3 regions of the Neobacillus sp. BP17 genome follow, and region 2 is predicted to be linked to each of the others. Evidence: predicted binding sites of a transcription regulator. Region 2 holds the regulator's gene; each other region holds the start of a gene.
The links. The regulator Rex, encoded in region 2, represses fermentation and respiration genes when NADH is low (regulators of the CRP and FNR family bind a similar motif). The targets are predictions, from matches to a motif close to TTGTGAAATATTTCACAA.
Positions count from the first base shown of each region.

Region 1: AC4QJR_RS04435 (DoxX family membrane protein) is a predicted target of Rex. The motif match lies at 2,383-2,400, and genes of this name have one in related genera.
Region 3: nirB (nitrite reductase large subunit NirB) is a predicted target of Rex. The motif match lies at 2,948-2,965, and genes of this name have one in related genera.

Region 1 covers NZ_CM184198.1:925,389-933,426, reverse strand. Annotated here, with positions in the region: gene AC4QJR_RS04455 (VOC family protein) at 1-16, shown strand, start outside; gene AC4QJR_RS04450 (exonuclease domain-containing protein) at 117-722, opposite strand; gene AC4QJR_RS04445 (TetR/AcrR family transcriptional regulator) at 894-1,469, opposite strand; gene AC4QJR_RS04440 (MBL fold metallo-hydrolase) at 1,482-2,189, opposite strand; gene AC4QJR_RS04435 (DoxX family membrane protein) at 2,483-2,992, shown strand; gene AC4QJR_RS04430 (hypothetical protein) at 3,050-3,271, opposite strand; gene AC4QJR_RS04425 (M4 family metallopeptidase) at 3,730-5,361, opposite strand; gene AC4QJR_RS04420 (ATP-binding protein) at 5,786-7,297, shown strand; gene AC4QJR_RS04415 (MFS transporter) at 7,375-8,038, opposite strand, start outside.
Region 2 covers NZ_CM184198.1:233,874-241,911, reverse strand. Annotated here, with positions in the region: gene dcuS (DcuS/MalK family sensor histidine kinase) at 1-941, opposite strand, end outside; gene AC4QJR_RS01315 (sulfite exporter TauE/SafE family protein) at 1,083-1,835, opposite strand; gene AC4QJR_RS01310 (redox-sensing transcriptional repressor Rex) at 2,034-2,693, opposite strand; gene moaC (cyclic pyranopterin monophosphate synthase MoaC) at 2,729-3,226, opposite strand; gene AC4QJR_RS01300 (ABC transporter ATP-binding protein) at 3,404-5,323, shown strand; gene tsaD (tRNA (adenosine(37)-N6)-threonylcarbamoyltransferase complex transferase subunit TsaD) at 5,605-6,627, opposite strand; gene rimI (ribosomal protein S18-alanine N-acetyltransferase) at 6,624-7,073, opposite strand; gene tsaB (tRNA (adenosine(37)-N6)-threonylcarbamoyltransferase complex dimerization subunit type 1 TsaB) at 7,095-7,793, opposite strand; gene tsaE (tRNA (adenosine(37)-N6)-threonylcarbamoyltransferase complex ATPase subunit type 1 TsaE) at 7,790-8,038, opposite strand, start outside.
Region 3 covers NZ_CM184198.1:372,578-380,615, reverse strand. Annotated here, with positions in the region: gene cobA (uroporphyrinogen-III C-methyltransferase) at 1-56, opposite strand, end outside; gene nirD (nitrite reductase small subunit NirD) at 84-404, opposite strand; gene nirB (nitrite reductase large subunit NirB) at 411-2,825, opposite strand; gene AC4QJR_RS01885 (hypothetical protein) at 3,024-4,010, opposite strand; gene AC4QJR_RS01880 (hypothetical protein) at 4,034-4,261, opposite strand; gene AC4QJR_RS01875 (DUF8832 domain-containing protein) at 4,405-5,235, shown strand; gene pruA (L-glutamate gamma-semialdehyde dehydrogenase) at 5,281-6,828, opposite strand; gene AC4QJR_RS01865 (CamS family sex pheromone protein) at 7,242-8,038, opposite strand, start outside.

The DNA of each region.
Region 1 (8,038 bases), 690 kb from region 2:
TGAGGGAAGACAATAAATTCATACATACAAGTTGTATTAAGATGAACCCGGTCCAATATGTGACCGGGTTTTTTTGCCATTCTAACAAAAAAACTAATCAAGCGTGATTAGTTTTTTTAACCCATTTTCGATCGTGAAAATGCTGGCTGATATTTTCTCATTGGGGACTTTTCTAGCACTTCTTGAAGATAATAGTTTCCATTTGGACTTGTTTTCTTAAGCAGCTCCAACAAGTATGTAATATCATCTAATGCTCTATGTGTTTGGTAGTCTGTAATGTTGTGTGCTTGTAATAGCGTGAGTAATTTCCCATTGGGAAATCCGTAATTTTTCCAAGGGATATTTCTCATTGTACAGTACCATTTCAGATCGTTAACTTCTGGATACATATGATAAAGAAAGCTTCGGTCGAAGGAGGCATTATGAGCAAACACGGAATCGGCACGATGGAAGTATGTTTTTATTTTTACATCATAAAAGCTTTTCCCTTGAACCATTTCATATGGGATTCCATGAACTCGGTACGCTGAGTCATAATTATTCCTTGCTGTACGGGAGAGCGGCTCACGTAAAAAGGAATCTTCTTCGATAATATCGATTACCTCGCCAGTGTCGGCTCGATAAGAAAATAACTTTAAGGCAAGTTCGATTACTTCATCTTTGGTTGGCCCTAAACCGGTAGTCTCAACATCTAATACTAATCCCAATTTTTCTGATCTCATTTACATGATCATCCCTTAATACTAAACTTTAACCCATTATACCAAAGGTCAATGGAGAACTGCTATCTCCAAAATGTACCTTCATGAGTATACTCAAGGGAAGAGGCGCTCCAGAGTGCCCACGACAGGTATTTTCTATGTCTTTGGGCACAATGAACCTTCCTATCGACATTAATTAATTCCCTCTTCCATCCCCGCAAGAAATGCCTTGATAATAATCATTAGACTTTCGTTCAAATCCAACGACATCTTGAACCCGCCCTTTTGCTCTAAGGATGAAAATCCATGTAAAATACTGCGCAAGCCCCTCACAGCATGCAGGGCACGCTCCCCTTCTAAATGATATGCCTGCAAAATCCGAACAGAAAGGTCAACGATTTTCACCCCTGCTTGCTGCACATCCACATCTTCCGGATTCGGTGCAAGTAAAGTAGCCTCATAAATTCCTGGATGCCTACGGGCAAAATCTACATAAGCCTGACTTACCGTGAGGACAGCTTCGGTGCCTGACACCCCAATTGCTGCATCTGCCATCACTTTATAAAGCATATTGATTCCATAGATCGCCAATTTCTTTCGTAATCCTGGAAGTCCGTCGAAATGGTTATATAAAGAAGGCGAGCGGATACCTAGTTTCTTCGCTAGGTTTGCTAAGGTAACTTCCTGGATTCCCTGCTGGTCGGCAAGTTCTCCTGCCGCTTCAATAATAAAAGATAATTCGAGACCGATTTTTGGTCTTGGTGACATAGTCATGACTCCCTATCCAATTTTTCGTTCAAGATGTTTGATTGCCTGTTCCATTTCTTTCCTAGGATTCATCACCATCTCCCCATGGCCGACCGCAAGTAACTCTGGTTGGTAACTCACTAATTTCCGTGCGCTAATCATGGCTGTTTCTTTACTCCAAGTACCAAAGGCTGGGAATGGAAACCATGGGACTATATCCCCTGCTACCGCCATTCCACCCCGTGTCTGCAAGGCGTCCCCAGCAATCAACGCCTTTGTACGTAAATCTAAAAATGACATCGAGCCGGGTGTATGTCCTGGCGTTTCAATCGCGGTTAACGAACCAATCAAGTCGCCTTCCTTCAATAAAATACTAGGTCTCGTTTTTAATTTTTTCGGTACACCGCCTTTAATCGCGGTTTGCGCCTCATGAGGGTCAAGCGAACGATCACCATTCATTAGCCTATTGTCGCGAACCGAAATATACACCGGTACTACTGGCAGCATTTCTTTTATTGAATCCAGCGCACCGACATGATCTTCATGAGCATGTGTCAGTACTATTTTGGTAATTGGCTTTCCAATCGATTCCGCGGCCTTCATAATTCCCTTCGTGCAAAAACCTAGTGCCGCATCAATTAACGTTAACCCATCCTCTTCCTCCACCAAATAGCAGTTGACTGGAAAAACTCTTGCCATGAAAGTGACTTGATATAAATATCCATTTTTAATCATCCTCACTGGCATATCCCCTTTAACTAATATCGTTAGTTTTATAATAACTAATACTATTAGTTTTATCAAGCCCTTTTTTGGTAAAAATTTCAACCCTTACTTTAAAGCTATATTCATCCCCTATACCAAAAAATACTAACGAAGCACTCCCTGAAAAAGGATTGTTTGTTCAAAATTTGTTCAAAACTTTTTTACGAATATGTGAAATAGTGAACAATTTACCCTAATTTCGAAATAAGTTTGTTATAGTAACAATATAGAAAACAAATAAAAAACTTATTAAACAAGGAGTGTTTCACATGGTAGTAAATTGGTTAAGAGAAAACAAAGTTGCCGCAGGAATTTTAACAGTCCTCCGCCTATATATCGGTTATTCTTGGTTAACAGCTGGGTACCACAAATTAGCAGGTGGTTTCGATGCTTCTGGATTCTTAAAAGGAGCCATTGCTAATCCCGTAAAAGGACCTGACGGCAGCGTAGTTTATGGCTGGTATGTTGATTTCTTACAACACTTTGCATTACCAAACGTTGATATTTTTAACACAATCGTTCCACTTGGCGAGTTTTTAGTTGGACTTGGACTAATTCTTGGATGCTTAACAACTGCTGCAATGTTCTTTGGTCTTGTGATGAACTTCTCTTTCTTCTTAGCAGGAACTGTATCTCATATTCCAACTGACCTTTTCATTGGAGCAATTATTCTTTTCGCTGGTTATAATGCCGGCCGCATCGGTCTTGATCGTTGGGTAATTCCATTCATTCGTAAAACAGCTATTGGAGGTAATAAATTCGTAAAACACAACGTTTAAACCAAACAAAAAGCGACGCCAATCTTGGGCATTATGCCAGATTGCGTCGCTTTATTATTAATAGCTATTATCCTCTTCTAAACTTTCCTTGTTCACGTACCAATTGGTTACTTGTGTAAGAATAGCAAAGACGAAAAAGAAATTCATAGCCCAGACATTTATGAATGGAGCTATGCCGCCAAACTCAATGGTCTCAAGGCCTTTGAGATTCATGACAATCATCGATTCGATAAAAATAAGCACAAAACCCACTACACCAGCAATAGCCGCCCTAATCATATGTCTTCCCCCTGAAAAATTATTTTGTATGTAAATTCGATAAATGTATTTTGACAATTTTGTGAACACCTTACTTTTATTATATTGCAAAAAAAGGGAATAACAACACCCGGTAAGAAAAAAATTTATCCACCAACAAACGGCGCAATTTTTATAAATATTCGCTAGTTTAATAGTATCGAGTAAAAATATGGGGAGAAATTTAGATTTCAAATTTTTATAAGTATATGCCATCTTAACTACATTGCACATATAAAATCTTCACAACTTCCACACAAGTTCCACCTAAATTCTACATAAGTTTTTCATATGATTAACTCAAGTTAATACGGAAATGGTTTGAAGAACTCATTTCTTAAAACTTCCCATTATTGGATTGGTGCCTGACACCAATCCTTTTTTTTGCTCAAAGAAAAAGTCAGCCATCCCCTTTTATGATGGCTGACCTCTTTCTTTTCTTAGTTTACTCCTACTTGTGTCCAAGCGGATTTAACGGCATTGTATTGTGTGCTGCCTGATCCATAAAGGTCAGCTGTTGCAGCAAGGAGCGCTGCACGTGCCCCACTAAAATTACTTGTTGGAGTCAAATAAACTGTAAGTGCACGATAGTAGATTTTTTCAGCCACAGCTGTCCCTAGACTTGAAATCGTTAAATAGGCTGCTTTATTCGGAATTCCGCTGTTTGTGTGAACGCCGCCATTATCAGATGTTGTATTTACGTATCCGCTCATATTATCTGGCTGTCCATAAAGTTTAGGATTGGACAGGCTGCGAAGTGCATCACCAGCTGTATTCGGCGTGTAAACATCTTCCCCCATTAAATAATCACCTTTATCAAGAAACACCCCGAATGTGTCAGAAATGGACTCATTTAAGGCACCCGATTGATATTGGTACTGTAACCCAGCTGTTCTTTCCGTAACCGCATGGGTTAATTCATGGGCTACAACATCAAGAGCACCTGACAGCGAACGGAAGGTTTTTCCATCCCCATCTCCATAAACCATTTGTGATCCATTCCAGAAGGCGTTGTTGTAATTTCTACCATAGTGGACAGTGGAGCGAAGAGTGGCTCCATTATTATCAAAACTATTTCTATTAAATGTATTCTTATAATAATCATAAACAACACCAGCATAGTAGTGTGCATCTACATCGGCTCGCTGTCCGGTAGCGTTGAAATTATTATCAGCATCCACTGTATAATTACCAGGTAATCGGGATTGATTTGCTGCCGTTCTTGTTTCAATGACACCCGTCATCGGCTTAGTAATATCATATAAATAGTAAGTTCCGCTTGAGTAGTAGGTGTTTATTGTTTTCGTATCCCCAAGGACACCTACTCCTGTTCCATCAGCCACCGCATTATAGGACTTTAAGATATTCCCGTTGACAGCATCCACATAAACAACCCAATTAGCAGGGTATGGCTGAATAAATTGGAGATTTGTTTTGTAAGCCAGATTAAATTGATCGCCATTCTTATAAACTACTAATTCAGCCTTTTCAACGGTATCCTCTACCTTTTTACCGGTAGGACCATCCTCGGCATTGGTTAGGGTTTCTGCTTTTGTTACTGTAATAGATTTCCAAGACTTATCGAGAGCAGCATCCTTCGATAGCTGAGCTTTTAATGCGCCCTTGAAATAGGAAGATGCTTCTGGAAATACATCTCCATTCACTGCCGTAACGATTCCATTTTTATCGGTATGGACCTTAAACTGTGCTCCATCCACCGGAATCCCCTGAACCGATTGAACAAAATTATAGTGCTTGCTGCCAAGTTCGTCCGTCTGAACATCTAGTAAAGTTAAATCTTTAGCTGTATCTAATTGATATAGCTCTTTATTTTCTTTTAAAAATTGCTTAATGGCATCTTTATCTTTATATGCTTTGGTAGATAACTTTCCATGAACAAAGGATGGTACCTTTTGACCTTGTTTCCAATGAACCTTTGCATCCTTACCAAACTGCATAGCATCTTTCTGAACCGTAACATTATACGGTACAGTTTTTGCTGCAGCCGTTATTGGCAGAGCAGACCCCACTGTTAATCCCAATGCTAATACTAGTGATGTTCTCTTTTTCATCGCCAAACGCCTCCTAATTTCTCTTTGTGTAGAATTTTCAAAATAATCATAACACGATGAATCTATTAGGATAATTGGGAAAAAATAGGGGACATGGTGTCAGGCACTAACGAAAGTACTAACGAAAAATAACCTATTCTATTAAAAATCCCAACGCTAGGATCTCAAAAGCGTTGGGAAAATTTTATTATTTATTTTTTCGGGGGTCTAAACTTTATTTTATTTTTTGTACCTTTTTATATAGCGATTAAACATTAATTTAAGTTACTCTTTTCATAATATGAATTGATAATAATAATCCATTCGGTATTAGAATCCACTAAATAAAAACATACTATTACCAATAATAAACAGCAAAATGTATTTTCGAGTGCTAAAAAAAATAGTAGAATAATCCTATACAACATTGAGGAGTAGATTACACTTGGTTTTCATTCGCGTTCTATCGTCAATTCTAAAAAATAAATTTCTACTTTATCTACTTCTCACTTTGATTCCCGCTTTAGCCGCTAGTTCGGTGTTAGCCCAACACCAAGTAAAAATTTTGGAAGCACAAAATAAAAATAAAGCCGCACGATATGCCACCTTCCACACAATGAATATAGAAAATTTATTTAACGAAACGGTTGGCCGATTAGAAATGCTCGCAACTTCACTTAAGTATCAGAACACCAACCTATCTAATTTGGAAACAGTGCTTCGAGAAACAAAAGGGAAGGATCCTCGTCTATCTGGTTTCTTTTGGACAAATAGCCAAGGTGACTTATTAATTAGTACGAATACAAATTCTAAAAATGTGAATGTAAACGATCAACCTTATTTTCAACATGCCATCCAGACAGAGAAAACAAGTTTTTCGGACGTACATATTGGCCGGGTTACAGGCAGGCAAATCATCACAATTGCTACTCCGATTGTCGATCATGGAAAAGTGCAGGGTGTGCTTGTTGCCAGTTTACGGACAGATAAAATTGAAGCAGCCATTAAAAACCTGGTTAATGGCGAAATGGTCATTATCACCGATGATTCAAACAAGATTTTATTTAAAGCGGGTTCCCTACCTGAAAAGGACTCGGTAAAATCCAGTATGAAAATAGCCAATGTTAATTGGAAAATATCCGTCTTTGTCCAATCGGAAAATGAAGTAGCTTTTTGGAAATCGTTTGTTAAATATTTGATGATTTTTTTAACCATTTCCAATATCGTCTTTTTATGGGCTCAATACTTTCTTTTGAAAAAGAAAGTGCAAAGGGAAAATGCGCAAACGGAACATCATAAACTAGAATTAATCGGGAAACTTGCGGCAAGCACAGCTCATGAAATCCGGAATCCATTAACCGGAATAAAAGGATTAATAAAACTTTTAAGCGAGGAATATCACGATCAGAAAGCCCAATCCTATTTCAAAGTAATTCAAACAGAAATCGATCGAATCAATGGTATTGTTAGTGAATTGCTTGTACTAGGAAAACCCACTGCTCATACGCTTAAAATTGATAATGTTAATACCATTCTGACAGAAATCGAGCCGATCATTCATTCCGAGGCTAATTTTATGAATGTGGAGTTAATCATTAATTACTCTAAGGAAAATCTACCCGTTTCTTGTGTCAAAGATCAGTTAAAGCAAGTCATTCTTAATTTAACAAAGAACTCGTTGCAAGCCATGCCTTTTGGAGGAAAACTTTCTATCATTCTTGAGAAACAGGCAGAACACTGTTTAATTACCGTCACCGATAACGGAGTGGGAATGCAGCAAGATCAAATCAACCAAGCATTTAACCCATTCTTTACACTCAAGAAGGATGGATCTGGCTTAGGATTAACTGTTTGCAAACGGATTATCGACTCCTATGGCGGGAAGATTTCAATCCACAGTATTCCAAATGAAGGAACACAAGTCATCATTACACTCCCATTGGTATTCAACCAATAGGCGTAAAAAAGCTGCCCTCGAAAACAGGGCAGCTTTAAAAATAAACAAAATGGGTGTCAGGCACCATGTGCATTCTTTTATACTTCCTCACTCTTGTTCAAAAGATTAACGGAATTCTTGAAGAGTGGAATGAGAATAATTACCCCCACGATAAATAGCAGGGCCGATAATTCGTACATGGTTACCAAAGAAGTGGTTTTCTTCAGCCATCCGCTCGCTGTCATGGTAATAACCATTGTCCCCATAAACATAGGGTTTAATATGCCATTGACTCGACCGATAAAAGCTTCTTCTGTGTTTTTCAATATCATTGTATTAATCCCAATGTGAATACAAGGCATAAACAAACCGCTAATGAATTGCGCGGTCAATGTCAGCCACAATTGTTCTGATAGCCCCATCGCGAAAAATCCTAGTGCCGAAGCGCTCATTCCAATGGCAAGCAAGATTTGTGGAGGAGTCTTTTTGGCTAACCCCATCGTGAGTCCACCACCTAAAATCATCCCCGCTCCAAAAGCTGCCATCAACCACTGCAAATCCTCTTTTGGTAAACCAAGTCTTTCTGTAATAAGGAAAACAGATAGTGGCTGCGTCAGTCCCAGCCCTAGACCTGCTGCCGCAAAACAGCCACCTAGTAAGGTTAGCGCTCGACTGTTCCAAACATAACGGAATCCTGCCTTCATTTCGTCCATAAGTGTCGTTTTAACAGGGCCTTCCTCAATTTCTCTGTCAGGTGGAAGC
Region 2 (8,038 bases):
TTATCGCGAAAAGTTGCAATGGCCCCTACGACCTTATTCCCAACAATAACAGGGACTCGATTAGTTAAAATAGTCATTCCATTTAAATTCTGTTCTTCATCCAATTCAGCTTTACCCGTTTGTAAGAGATCTTTTAAGCGCGTGGTAGACAAATACCTTTCTATATTTACCCCCTTCGGATTATCCGGCAGTCCTGCCTTGTGAAACATCTTTAAAGCAGCTCGGTTGACAAGTGTTATCTTTGACTCTTGATCAACCGCGACTATTCCTTCTCTGACGGATTGAAGCATAGCGCTTCTTTCTTCTAATAATTTTGCGATCGCAAACGGCTCAAGCCCAAGTAAGATTTTTTTGATATATCTAGCTAAAATAACAGCCCCAAGAACACCGATTAATAGGCCGATCAGGGTTCCAATATAGATCCCAGTTCGGCTCTTTTTGACGGCCTTTTCCACATTATCCAGCGAAATCCCAACGGCCACTGCCCCGATTTGTTTCCCTTTTTCGTCCTTAATGGGTGTAAAAGAGCGTAATGAAGGTCCCAGCGATCCCTTTGATATTGACGCATGCTCTCTTCCTTTTAAAACAGGCCCTTCATCTCCACCCCTGAATGGCAACCCTATTTTTTTACTGTCGGGGTGGGATTTTCGAATGGCATTCATATCCATCACGACAATAAAGTAAACATTTGTAACTTTCCTCATTTCATTTGCATAGCTTTGAATGTCCTTTTCATCGCGTTTCCCACTCATCGCCTCAATCACAAGCGGACTATGTGCAACCATGCGAGCTACACTTCTTGCTTGCTCCGCCTGATTCTTTTCCGTCTCTGAAGCAATTCTGGAACTTATAAGTAAATCCGTTATCAACAGCGAAAAAGTAACCACTACACAAACGAAGACAATAATCACTGATTTTAAACTCCATCTGCCCCTTCTCATATTTCCCTCCAGCTGTACCGGGTGTCAGGCACCATCTTGATGCACCCCTTGATGACAATGTAATCATTCAGGTAAGTAAAGTAAACGCAAAAAAGCTGCAAAGCTTGCTATGACAGAACTTTGCAGCCTTGGAAGCTTTCTTTAGCTTATCAGTAATATAGCTCCTGCTAAAATAGGGGTCAGGACCATCGCACTTTTTAAAACGGGCTGAGGTGCAAAGTCCGTAAACTTAGCCCCGACATAAGAACCAATCATGGTTCCTGCCACCACTTCAAATAACAATGGGAAGTTCAAGTATCCTTGAAAATAATAGCCAGCTCCCCCTGCTAAAGCGATGGGCAGAATAACAAGCATGGTTGTACCCACAGATTGTTTAAGCGTAAGTCCCAAGATTAAAAGCAGTCCGATTTGAATGAACGGTGCAGCACCAATCCCAAATGTCCCAGACAACAACCCGGTAACCAAACCGACTAGCGCTGCTTTCTTAATGAGAAGAAGGTTGCTCGGTTCGTCTTTTTTATAGTTTGCCTTAATTTTTTGAACGATAAACAATCGTACGACCAAGATCATAGCTGATAGAAACAACATCCCTGCGGTTAACCAATGCAAGGAATGGATGGGAATCAAACCAGCAAGCTTTGAACCAATAAAGGAAGCAATCGACCCAAAGCCTCCGACAATTAGACCCGTTTTAATCGAAATATTTCCTTGTCGAAAATGACTGTACGCACCTGACAAGGTAGTAAACACCATGGCAGCTAAAGATGTCCCTAACGCTACATGGATGGGAACTCCAAAACCCACTGTTAAAATGGCAATAATAAAGCCAGAACCTCCTGCTCCGACAAATCCTAATAATACCCCAAGTACAAACATAGTCAGCACGATCGCCAACTTCATCCCCTCCAATTGCAAAAACCCTAGATGTCACTCTAGGGAATGTGTGATCTATAATCCCGATAGTAATCGCTTGCAAATAAACTACCTACATCTTAGTCCAGCCCTCAGTATTTTGATAGATTATGTAATTAAAAAAAGCAAGCATACAAAAGAGCTCTCCACAAATATTGTGAAAAGCTCTTAACTAAATTACTATTCTTCTTCCTCTAATTCCACCGTCGGATAATGCTTTAAAAAATAAACAAGCGATTGCAGTTCCACTGCTAAGTCAATATGATGGACTCTAATTTGCGGGGGAACATTTAAGCGTGCTGGCGTAAAGTTTAATATTCCCTTTATATTTGCACTCACAAGTCGATCAGTAATCATCTGTGCAACTGGGGCTGGAACCGTTAATATCGCAACGGATATACCTCCCTCAGATAAAACCTTCTCCAATTCATCCATATGATAAACCGGGACCTCGCGAATTTTTGTTCCCATTTTTTCTGGATCCACATCAAAGGCACATTCTATTTTCGTGTTATTATTCTTTAAAAAATTATAGTTTAAAAATGCCGTGCCCAGATTTCCTACCCCTATTAAAGCAACCTTTGTTAATTCATCCTGGTCCAAGGTTTTACGAAAGAAGGAAATCAAATAATTGACATTATACCCATAACCTTTTTTTCCTAATGCTCCGAAATAAGAAAAATCGCGGCGAATCGTGGCTGAGTCGACCTTTACGGCTTCACTTAGTTCGGCTGATGAAACCCTTTGCTTACCGGAAGAATGCAGGTTTTTAAGAAATCGGTAATAAAGGGGCAGCCGTTTGGCTGTCGCCTGTGGTATTTTCATTGTTTCATTACTCATAATCTCCCACACCCCATGGATAATTTAGTTAAAAATCATTTAACTTTTTCGTTTCTCTTAAAATCACCATTTTTACCGCCTGTTTTTTCGACAAGATATGTAGGGCCAATCACCATACCTTTATCAACTGCTTTACACATATCATAAACCGTTAAAGCGCATGCTGACGCAGCTGTTAACGCTTCCATTTCTACACCTGTATTCCCCTTGGTTTTAACGGCTGCCGATATATTTAAGCGATAATTCTCTTCTGTGTCCTGCTCCCAGGAAAAAGATATATTAACCCCCGTTAAGGGAATCGGATGACACATCGGAATCAAATCCCACGTCTTCTTTGCTGCCATGACCGCAGCTACCTGTGCCACTGCTAAGACATCACCTTTTTTTATCGCGTGATTCGTAATTCTATCGTAAATTTCTTTCCTAACTGTAATACTGGAATGAGCAAGTGCCGTCCGTGCTGTTTCTGGCTTATCACTGACATCGACCATTTTTGCTCGGCCTTCTTCATTAAAATGCGTTAATTCTGCCATATAAATAATCCTCCCTTCAAATCATACACTATTTTTCCTTATCTGTCTGTGAAACTTTGAACGAAATTCAAGGTTTTTGCCGATTTAACACCTTCATCCACCTAATCTGCGCCTCAGTTTATTGCCGATATACGGGGAATAAGGTACACTAAACCTATGTAATAGAGGTGAAAAAGAATGATTTTGTTACAGGTTAATCAACTACAAAAATATTATGGTGCTGACCTAATTTTATCGAATATTAAATTAGAATTACAAACTCGAGACCGTGTGGCTCTAGTTGGTCGCAACGGGGCAGGAAAATCAACATTATTGAAGATTATTGCTGGCCACTTGTCACATGATGGCGGTGAAATCATCAAACCAAAAGAAGTAATGATTGGCTATTTAGCCCAAAATACTGGTTTAGAGTCCACTTTGTCGATATGGGACGAGATGTTGACTGTATTTGAACCGCTGCGTTTAATGGAAAAGTCACTTCGGGCCCTTGAAGAGCAAATGGCCGATCCTAATGTATTTGATGATACTGGAAGATACGAGAGAATCCTAAAAGAGTACGACCATCTTCAAGTGAAATTTAAGGAGCAGGGTGGATATCAATACGAGGCAGAGCTCCGTTCTGTACTCCATGGGTTAAATTTCCCTGATAAATCCTTGATGATATCAAGTTTAAGCGGCGGACAGAAAACGCGTCTTGCCCTTGGTAAACTGCTATTAACTAAGCCCGATATCTTAATATTGGACGAGCCGACCAACCATCTTGATATTGATACCCTGTCCTGGCTGGAGCAATATTTACAAAGTTATCACGGGGCCATTTTGATTGTTTCCCATGACCGCTATTTTTTAGATAAGGTGGTTACGCAGGTATATGAAGTGTCCCGTAAGCAAATCCAACGATTCACAGGCAACTATAGTTCCTACCTAGATCAAAAAGCGGCCAATTATGAGCGTGATTTAAAGCTTTTTGAAAAGCAACAGCAAGAGGTGGCAGATCTTCAGGATTTTATCAACCGGAATTTGGCACGTGCATCAACGACCAAACGAGCCCAAAGCCGCCGCAAAAAGTTAGAGAAGATGGAACTGATGGACCGCCCCTTAGGAGATGAAAAATCGGCAAACTTCTCGTTTGAAATTGAAAAACAAAGCGGCAATGACGTGTTAACGGTCGATTCCCTTGCTGTCGGTTATCAGGGCGAAAAGGTCTCAGAAGCCATTTCTTTTCGTGCCTATAAAGGAGAAAGCATTGCCTTAGTTGGCCCAAATGGAATTGGTAAATCAACCTTATTAAAAACAATTATTAAAAAGCTTCCTGCCCTAGACGGAACCATTCTCTATGGAACAAACCTTTCCATCGGATATTACGATCAGGAACAGGCTGAATTAACTTCCAATAAGCGTGTTTTGAATGAACTCTGGGATGATTACCCGTTAAAAAACGAAAAAGAGATTCGAACGGTTCTTGGTAATTTCTTATTTTCCGGTGATGATGTCTTAAAAATTGTCTCCACTTTAAGCGGCGGGGAGAAAGCTCGACTTGCTTTAGCTAAGCTGATGTTGGAAAAAGCCAATGTTCTAATTTTAGATGAGCCCACCAACCATTTGGATTTAGATAGCAAGGAAGTTCTTGAGAATGCATTAATCGATTACCCTGGCACAATTCTTTTTGTCTCCCATGACAGGTATTTTATTAACCGAATTGCCACAAAGGTCTTGGAACTGAGCCGCCATGGCAGTACAGAGTATTTAGGGGATTATGATTATTATGTAGAGAAGAAATTGGAGCAGGAGGAGCTTGCTGCCCTGGCGCTGGCGGATCTTCAAAAAGGGTCTGCGCAAATGGAAGCATTTGAGAAAAATACTTATCAACAGGATAAGGAAAGCAAGAAACAAGAGCGTCAGCGAAAACGAAAATTAGAAGAAGTGGAACAAAGAATTGAAGAACTGGAAGAGCAAATTCAGGAATTCGAACAGCAGTTATGTGATCCAGATATCTTTCAAAATCATGAAAGAGTATTAGAAATCAACCTAAAAAATGAAAAAGCCAAGGCTGAACTCGAGCAACTAATGGAAGCATGGGCGGAATTGGCAGAGTAAAAACCGAGCAGTGCTCGGTTTTTTCTTTTTAATAAGACATATATCGACAACATTCGATATAAACACTTTTTTAAAAAATTATTCACTTTTCCACAAGCTTATTCACATTGTAAACAGAGTATTCCCAATGATTTTTTTAGTTTTCCACAATATCCACAATAATTACCCCACTTATCCACATTATACACAGAAAACAATCCACTTATCCACATTTAAGATTATTTTGATGGAAGTTCAAAAATTCTTATCAACAAAAAAACTCTTCTTATCCAGAAGAGTTTCTAATTATATAATTCAATATCTAATCCAGGATTGGCGTTTAACGTCAAATTTGCTCGAATTCCCTTTTCAAACATCACACTTCCAGCAGCAGCGATCATTGCTGCATTATCTGTACATAGTGATAATGGCGGGATGACTAATTCAATCCCAGGTTTCTTTGAAAAAACCTTCTCTAACGCCTGTCTAAGTCCTTTATTCGCTGCAACCCCGCCCGCTACCAATACTTGCTCTACGCCGTATTCTGTGACCGCTCTTTCTGTTTTTGTGACTAAAACTTCAATGACGCTTTCTTGAAAACTTGCAGCTAGGTCTTCAGGGGCAATCACCTCACCGCGTTGCTCCGCATTATGGACCGTATTAATAACTGCGGATTTTAAACCACTAAAACTAAAATCATAGGAGCCTTCCTCCAGCCATGCCCGAGGTAAGTTAATCGTCGGATTTCCAGACTGAGCCAGGCGGTCAATATGAGGGCCGCCAGGGTACGGCATATTTAATGTGCGGGCTACCTTATCGTAGGCTTCCCCTGCAGCATCATCTCTAGTTTCCCCAATCACTTCAAAATGGCCATGTTCCTTCATATACACCAGTTCTGTATGCCCGCCAGAAACGACAAGAGCGAGGAGCGGGAATTTCATTTCGGTTACCAGCCGATTTGCATAAATATGGCCGGCAATATGGTGAACAGGAACGAGTGGTTTGTTCTCAGCAAAAGCTAATGCTTTCGCGGCATTTACCCCAATTAAAAGGGCACCGACCAGTCCAGGGCCCTCTGTGACAGCAATCGCATCAATCTCAGCAAACAAAATATTAGCTTGCTTTAAGGCTTCCTCGGTAACAATAGTGATTTGTTCAACATGGTGGCGGGAAGCAATCTCTGGCACAACACCACCAAAACGTTTATGACTTTCAATTTGAGATGCCACAACATTTGCCACAATCTCACGGCCGTTTTTAATGATTGCGACAGCCGTTTCATCACAACTTGTTTCAATTCCCATAATCCATTGATCTTTTATCATAAATTTACCCACATCACTAAACCATCTTCCTGATTATCTGAATAATAATTTTTACGGATTCCTCCATTTTGAAAGCCTAGCTTTCGATAAAGAGACTGTGCCACATGATTGGTCACACGTACTTCAAGTGTCATGGTCTTTGCTCCCATCTCCCGGGCTACTGACATCATTTTTTGCAATATAGCTTCCCCCAGCTTCCGGCCCCTATATTCAGGCAAGATTGCTACATTCGTCACATGGGCCTCGTCAATGACAATCCACGCTCCGCAGTATCCAAGAATTTTATTATTTTCTTCTAAAACGATATAAACAGCAAATCGATTATTGTGCAATTCATTATAGAAAGCTTCACGACTCCATGGGGTCGTAAAAGATGCATGCTCTACTTCCAAGATCTGATCAATATCCTCTTCCCTCATATTACGAAAAACAAATGAATCTACCATAACTCTCTATTCCTATCCATTTCATATTTTTCCTTTCGCTTCTAACCATTTCGCTTCAGCCTCAGCTAAACGAATATAATTTGGGACAAAAGAATGTATGTCCTCTCCAGGTTTATCCTTGCCAAGAAGGGCGAGCTCTGATGGACGAGGATTATGTTCTGTGATCGCTGCAAAAACGGCCTGTGATTCCAAATGGTCAGCGATTGTTGCTTGATGGAGTAATAAATCATTTCCGATAAATAATATAGATTTACCGGCTCCTTTTAGAGACTCTGCCCAATCGGCTAACATGACCAAGCGATCCTCTTTAACTGTTAAGAATTCACTGCCATGATTTTGGTATAATCCCGTATACACTTGTCCCCTTCTAGCATCAAAGAGAGGCGAAACATAGCCATCAAAATAACGGCTAACACCTGATGCTAGAATTTCAAGGCTGGAAATACCGACAAGTGGAATGTTTAGGGTCCATGCTAACGTTTTAGCAATGGTTACCCCAATTCTAACTCCTGTATAAGAGCCTGGTCCCTTGGCTACGACAATCTTCGTTAAATCTGCAGGCACCCGCTCACAATCCTTCATCAGTGTTTGAATAGCAGGCATAATCCGAACAGAATGGTTCTTTTTTAAATTGGTTATATATTCTCCAAGTACTTGATTCTCTTCAATAAGCGCTACTCCTAAGGCATAGTTAGAAGTATCAATCGCTAATATCGTCATGAAAAAATCTCCTTACATAATTGCTCATATCTTTTTCCTCTCGGGGCGAAAACCATTCTTCTTTGATCCCCTTCTTCACGATACAAGTAGATGGTCAGTCTTTCCTCGGGAAGCTGCTCCTCAATTAAATGTGCCCATTCTACTACCGTTACTCCATCTCCTTCGAAGTACTCATCAAACCCCAGGTCTTCAAATGCATCTGCCACCCGGTAGACATCCATATGATATAATGGCAGGTTTCCTTT
Region 3 (8,038 bases), 140 kb from region 2:
ATTAAACGTACGTCCCCTGGCCCTGCTCCTACTAAAAATACTTTTCCTGTCTTCATCCTGCAGCAATCCTTCCCATTTCCTTCTTATCTGACAATAAACACGATATCGTCCTCTAATTCTACCTTAAATGTCCGCACTTGACCTTCATCCGGTGCCTGTACTTTACCATCTTTTAAAGAAATTTTCCAATCATACACGGGGCAATATACATATTCGCCGCTAATAAGCCCTTCTGAAAGAACGCCGCCTTTCGGATGTGGACTGCGATTTTCAATCGCATATACTTCTCCGCTCGTTACTTTAAAAAGCGCAATATTGGTTTCATCGATTTTAAGTGTATAGCCTGACCGAACTTTTAAATTTGAATAGTTTGCTACTGGAATCCGAGTAATTGTTTGAAGCATAATGAATCACTCCCCCACCTTGATTGTATGTTGTGCATAATATTTATCTTGGATTTCCTCACTTTGAATCGCTTCATTCCAAGGCTCAATATATTTTTTCAATGTTTTATCCATGCGCTCGTTTAAAGCCCTTCGCGTTTCTTCGTTAGCGAGCACTTCTCTGACATGTTCTAAACCAACACGTTCTACCCATTTTGACGTACGCTCCAAGTAATTGGCCGTTTCACGGTAATATTGAATATAAGCACCTGTCATTTCCATCACTTCGTCCTGTGTTTTCACCGTACATAACAGGTCACCTGCACGGAGGTCGACGCCGCCGTTACCTGCCACATAAATCTCCCAGCCGCCGTCAATACCGACAAAACCAATGTCTTTAATGCCTGCTTCGGAGCAGTTTCGCGGACAGGCAGATACGCCCATTTTAACTTTATGCGGGGTATCAAGGCGCTCAAATTTCTTTTCTAATTCAATTCCAAGGGCCATCGAATCTTGTGTGCCATAGCGGCAGAATTGTGCACCAACACACGTTTTCACCGTACGAAGTGTTTTACCATAGGCATAACCTGATGGCATGTCCAACTCTTCCCACATGGCTGGCAGGTCTTCTTTTTTCACCCCGAACAAGCCAATTCGCTGCCCGCCTGTCAATTTCACGAGTGGTACTTCATACTTTTCGGCAATCTCAGCAATTTTCTTCAAATCAGCTGCCGTTGTTACCCCGCCATACATCCTTGGGACAACAGAATAAGTTCCATCTTTTTGGATGTTAGCATGCATTTTTTCATTGACGAGACGAGAGTCACGATCATCTTTGTATTCATCCATATGAATCATACCTAAGTAGTAGTTAATGGCAGGACGGCATTTGGTACAGCCCTCCTCATTGTTCCACTCAAGTACGTGCATGACTTCCTTCACACTTGTTAAGCCTTTTTCTTTGATTTCAGCCAACAATTCTTCACGGCTTATTGTAGTGCAGCCACAGATACTTGTTTTTTGAGCTGCCGCTGCATCAAATTGATCTCCAAGTGTGTATGCGAGAATACTGCTAACCATTGGCTTACAGCGACCGCAAGAACGGCCGGCATTCGTGCAATGGCTCACTTGGTCTAAAGTAGTTAATCCCTGTGTTTTAATCGCTTCAACAATGGCACCTTTTGTGACTCCGTTACAGCCACAAACCAATTCGTCATTTGGCATAGAGGCCACATCATCAGTCCCGCCTTCACCAGTGCATTCGGTATGGAATATTGATACACCGCTGATGTCCTCTTTTTTAGTCAGCATTCGATATAATCTAGTACTGTCTTTTGTGTCACCATATAGGACGATCCCTACAATCAAGTTGTTTCTAGTAAGCACTCGTTTATAGAGACCTTCGTACTCATTGTAGATCATGATCGATTTGGTTGTACCATCCTCAAAGATTTCTCCAGCAGAGAAAAGATCAACGCCCGCTACCTTTAACTGAGTACCTGTAACAGAGCCTTCATATGGGTTCGTTTCGGTACCACAAATGCGGCTGGCAAGGATTTTTCCTTGTTCATATAAAGGCGCAACCAAACCATAAACAATTTCCCGATGCTCCGCACATTCTCCGACTGCATACACATGTGGGACACTCGTTTCCATAAAGTCATTGACGACAATGCCGCGATTTACATAGATGCCGCTGTTTTTTGCCACTTCCGTATTCGACTTAATTCCAATCGCCATGACAACCAAGTCTGCTTCCACTTGTGAGCCATCCTTAAAGCGGAGGCCAGTAACACGCTCGTCACCGAGAATTTCCACCGTTTCCTTTTCCATTAAGAAATTCATGCCTTGTCCTTCAAGTTCCGCCTTAAGTAGTGAGGATGCAACTGGGTCCAACTGGCGCTCCATTAGATGCGGCATTAGATGAACTACATCAACGGTCATTCCTAAGTTCAGCAAGCCTCTTGCAGCTTCTAGTCCGAGTAGTCCTCCGCCGATGACGACAGCCTTTTTATATTGCTGCGCTGCTTTGATCATCATTTCGCAATCATGGATATCACGAAACCCTGTCACACCTTGTTTGTCTGCGCCTGCAATTGGCAGAATAAAAGAATTCGAGCCAGTAGCAATGATCAAATCATCATACTCGACTTTCCGGCCAAGATGACTATTTACTCGTTTTGTGTCCACATCAATGCTAACAATGGATTCGCCAGTGTATAATTGAATATTATTTTCTTTATACCAATCTATTGGATTAATAATGATATCTTCAAAGTTTATATCCCCTTGAAGGATATTTGATAGTTTGATCCGATTATAGTTTGGATACGGCTCTTGGCCAAAAATTGTGATCTCTAAGGGTTCAGCAGATACTTTTAGAATCTCCTCAATTGTTCTAACTCCTGCCATCCCGTTCCCGATCATCACTAGTTTTTTCATTTTTGGATCGCTCCTTATATGTTAAATCTATATTTTTAAATATTATAAGATTTTCTTTATAGTTACATTGTAAAGGCTAGTGTTGATAAAAATTGTGAAGTACGTCACATTCTAACTTTAACTTGTGAATAAATTCACATAACTGTCAAAATCTCGCTGTAAACAAAAAAAAATAGCACACATTGTATGCTATTTTGGTTAAACAACTTTTTTCTCTGTTTTTTGTAAAGGGTATGGTTTAACCCATAAATTTATTGATGGTACCAGTACTCCAATGACAGCGACCGGAACAAGTTCCCATAATTCCAGCGGCGGTGTGATGAGTATTCCTGAGATATGAATCAGATACAGGGCGATAAAGTAAGCGATGCTGCCCACAACCCCGGCTAATCGAGAGTATTTTCTAATTAATAAGAAGCTTAATGGAATGAATAATAGCGTGATTGGAACATAGGAGGTAGGGTAACCAACGGAGTAAAAAATGGCTTTTCCGACAAATCGAAATAAGATATATAGTGCTGTCGCCATAACTGGGATCGTATAATCCCGGCAAAAGCGAATAATTAAAATCGTTAGGAGAGCAACCATTAGGATGGAATAGATCGGATATACCCATTCTGGAATGCCGCCAAAAATCTGGGAGGCCGGGTCTGAGATTAATTCAAGGATTTCTTTTGAAGCAATTGACCTTCCATGAATGTATTGATCATAGGAGATCGCACCATTTTCCTGCTGCATATTCGGAAACATTAAGCATTCAAGGAGATACATCGCAAACCAAGTATGAAGGGACTTCCATGACGGTTGAATTTCTCTCGTATGGATAAAATACCCGCGCCATACGCTGATGATCATCATACTCGTTCCGATATAATAAATAAAATGAGTCGGACTCCAGGTAGTTAAATCAATTCCATACGCAATATGGTACGTAAAATCTAAGGGAATGCCAATTAGAAATAAAACATATCCAATTGTAATAAGATTCCTTGAAAATCGGTCCATAAAGTGTGGACTCCGCCACTCTTGTAATAACAAAAAGGCCCCTAAGATAAATCCAATCGTATTGACAATATGGGGAATAGAGTATTCCTCAAATAAATATCTAAAATGATAGGAAGCATCCCATGCAGATCCTATGAATTTCAATAGAAAGGCAAGTACCCACAAACGGTAATATTTCAATGATAACATCTCCCCTCTTTCCCTCATCCAAGCAGGTCGAATATATCCCCAAAGATGGCAATTAGGATATAATTGATGGCTAAAGCAATTGCAAACGTTATTCCCGAGGCTCGAACAGGCTTCTGTCGAAATAATTTATAAATAAATACAATCCCTGCTGTAACAACAAAAACATTACAGAGTAAAAAGGTCCACAGTAAACTTTCACTGTGTTCGACGGTTGTGACGTGAAATAGATACAATGGAATCAATTCTATAATCCCCCATACTTTACTTCCTTTTGCCTACTCCTATTTTATCATTATTTATATGCTAAGGAACTTACTAATTACATAAAATTCTTGCAATGGTTGAATTAGGTAATGTATTTTATAGAAAGTAAGTTTGTTTATGAATGGAGGAATTCCAACTGAAAAAGTCCATAATCGTTATTTCCCTTTTGTACATGGCACTTTTATCTGCTTGTAATCCGATTAGAGTCCCGAAGTCGTCGGGGATGGACCATGGAATGAGTGCCACTCCAACTGATGTCATTCCCACAAAGTCTGAATGGAAAATCGAGGATCATCCCAACGCAAACAAGGAAATACCCATTTCAGTGTTCATTAAGGATGAATCAAATAAACCAATTCAATCGTTTGATACGGTTCATGAGAAAAAAATGCATCTCTTTATTTTTAGTAAGGATTTAGCTTATTTTTCTCACATCCATCCAAATTATAAGGGGAAAGGCGAATTTGCTTTTACCACAAAGTTCCCTGCCGGCGGAGATTATATGCTTCTGTCTGAATTTACTCCTAAGGGTGGAGGGGACCCTAGCGTAGAAAGTCATTGGGTCGAAATTGAGGGGAAGACCACAAAAGAGCAGCCCCTCGTCCCGGATCAGAAGCTGACCAAAGTCGTCGATGGAAAAAAAGTGGCGCTTTCCTTTGACCATTTGATGGCAGGAATGACGGTTCACATGAATTTTACAATAAGTGACGCTGCCAGCGGCCAACCGATTAAAAACTTACAGCCTTATTTAGGCGCCTTGGGGCATGCCGTTGCCATAAGTGATGATGTGGAAAAATATTTGCACATCCATCCGATGACAACGGAAGGAAACGGTCCAAAGGTCACCTTTATGACCGTGTTTCCTGAAAAGGGGATCTATAAGGTGTGGGGCCAGTTTCAACAGGATGGGAAAGTATTTACCGTTCCGTTTGTGATAGATGTGGCAAAGTAAAAACAAACCCCTTCTCGTTCTCGAGAAGGGGTTTCACTTTTATTATTAATACATTTCAGAAGTTGTTTTTGCCTGCATATGAAGCAATAAGTAGTCAGGACCGCCTGCTTTGGAGTCAGTTCCGGACATATTAAAGCCGCCAAATGGCTGATAACCAACAATCGCTCCAGTACAAGAACGGTTGAAGTAAAGATTACCAACATGGAAGTCTTCACGAGCTTGTTCTAGGTGTTCACGATTCGTCGTGATTACCGCACCCGTTAAGCCATACTCTGTGTTGTTGGCAATTTCAATAGCATGAGTGAAATCTTTCGCTTTTGTAAATCCAACAACTGGACCAAAGATTTCTTCCTGCATGATGCGCGCATCTGGAGCAAGGTCAGCAATTACAGTTGGCTTGATGAAGTAACCCTTAGAATTATCTCCTTCGCCTCCAGCCATTAACTTACCTTCTTGCTTGCCGATTTCAACGTATTCCATGATTTTTTTGAACGCATTATTGTCGTTTACTGGACCCATGTATGTTCCTTGTTCTGCAGGGTCACCCACCGTTAATTGGTTCGTTAATTCAACCACGCGGTTTAAGACTGTATCATAAACATCCTCAACGATGACTGCCCGTGAACATGCTGAACATTTTTGACCTGAGAAGCCAAATGCACCGGCAACAATAGATTGTGCTGCAAGTTCAAGATCTGCCTCACTGTCAACGACAATCGTATCTTTTCCGCCCATTTCAGCGATTAAACGCTTCATCCATACTTGACCTGGGTTCACTTTTGAAGAACGTTCGAAAATGCGAAGTCCAACATCACGTGAACCAGTAAAGCTGATAAAGCGAGTATCTTTGTGGTCAACTAAATAATCGCCCACTTCAGCACCACTGCCTGGTACAAAGTTTAAGACGCCCTTAGGAAGACCCGCCTCTTCCATAACTTCCACAAACTTCGCTGCAACTACTGGAGTTGTAGAAGCTGGTTTTAATAGAACCGTGTTCCCAGCTACAATCGCTGCCACAGTCGTACCAGCCATAATCGCTAATGGGAAGTTCCAAGGTGAAATGATAATTCCCACGCCTAGCGGAATATAATTGTAACGGTTAAATTCGTTTGGACGGCTATTTACTGGCACACCATCTTTAATGGCCAGCATTTGGCGTCCATAATATTCAAGGAAGTCAATCGCTTCTGCTGTATCTGCATCAGCTTCTCTCCATGGCTTACCTGCTTCTTTTGTTAAAAGAGCAGAAAACTCATGCTTGCGGCGGCGAATGATCGTTGCTGCTTTAAAAAGTACATCAGCACGAACTTCTGCCTTTGTTTTTTTCCAAGTTTTAAATGCTTCAACGGCTGCTTGCATCGCTTTTTCAGCTAGATCTTGGCTGGCTTTTGACACGCTGCCAATGATTTCTTGCGTATTGGAAGGGTTATAGGAAACGATTTTATCTTCAGTTTTAATTCTTTCTCCGCCAATAACTAGATCGTAATCCTGACCTAAATAACTTTCAACTGTTTCTAATCCTTTTAGATAGGCCTGGCGGTTTTCCTCAATTGTAAAATCTGTAAAGGGTTCGTGTTTGTAAGGTTGGACCATTTCTTAAACCTCCTATGTATTAAAAACGTTTACAATCCACTTTTCATTCTAACATGTTTCTTTTCTTTGTAGCAATTGATAGTCAATTCTAAAAATAGAAGGCTTTCCTTGCACAAAAGGCAGTGGATTTTCCTCAAATTTTGTTATTTTTCCATGTACATCTCCTTCTAATTACTCTGAAATTGTAGAGAAATAGGTTCTATCGGCGAATTTCTGTATTCAATCAGCGAATATTTAGGTTTAATCAGCGAATTTCCATGTTCAATCAGCGAATCGAAATTGGTGCCTCAATTATTGGGGTTGGTGCTAAAAAAATCAGCTGTACCATGGCCCCATGTACATTTAATCAATCGTTTGATTAGTTTCTTTATCATGCTTGGAAATAAAAAAAAGAACCAGCATAATGCCGGATCTTATTGATAAATATGGACAAATGGTTCGGTTTCATTCGCCTTGCGTACAATCAAGGCTTCTGGTCCGTCTACTGATGTAACACTTACCGTAACGGATAAATACTTAGGAAAATGTTCCATGACAAGTCCGGTGACATATTGAGCAAAGCCAATCCCTTCCGTTTTTCCATAGAATTGAATCGGGATATTAATATTCAAATCCTGCAGTTGATCTCCGATATAAAAGGCCCTTCCGATTACGCCATTATAATTAGGAAAGTACTCTTCCACATCCTGCTTAAAGTTTAAAAATGCAGTCAGGTCATCACGGTGTGCATTCTTTGCTTCGTTGGAGGGAAAAAGAAAGTACTTTTCATTTACCTTTTCCCAGCTGTTTAAGGTCGCACTGCCTTCGTCGATAGTGGCATAAGTAATGAAGTTACCAGGAACAACAGATGATTTGCTTGCCTGTTCAAACAGGGCAATCGTAATCGGAACATTCTTTAAGTTTTTCATGTTCCTCATGCGCTTTACTACTTCTGCTGCAATTTTCTTTCCTTCCCTGACGAGTTCTGAATGAGGAATTTTTTGCTCAAAGGTATCCCCGTCTGCTGTTTTTTTATAATAATAAACGGAATTTAAGGCAAGACCAATCGTAACACCACCGAGCGTTACATTCCCTTTATCATTTTTTATTAAATAGTCGTGCTCTAATATATGAGCTAAATAAATCGGCGAGCTCGGTTCACCTTTTTTACCTGTGTCAACAGGGTTTAGGCCGGTATTTTTGGCCTCTTTAATTTTCTTGTCTGTTAACT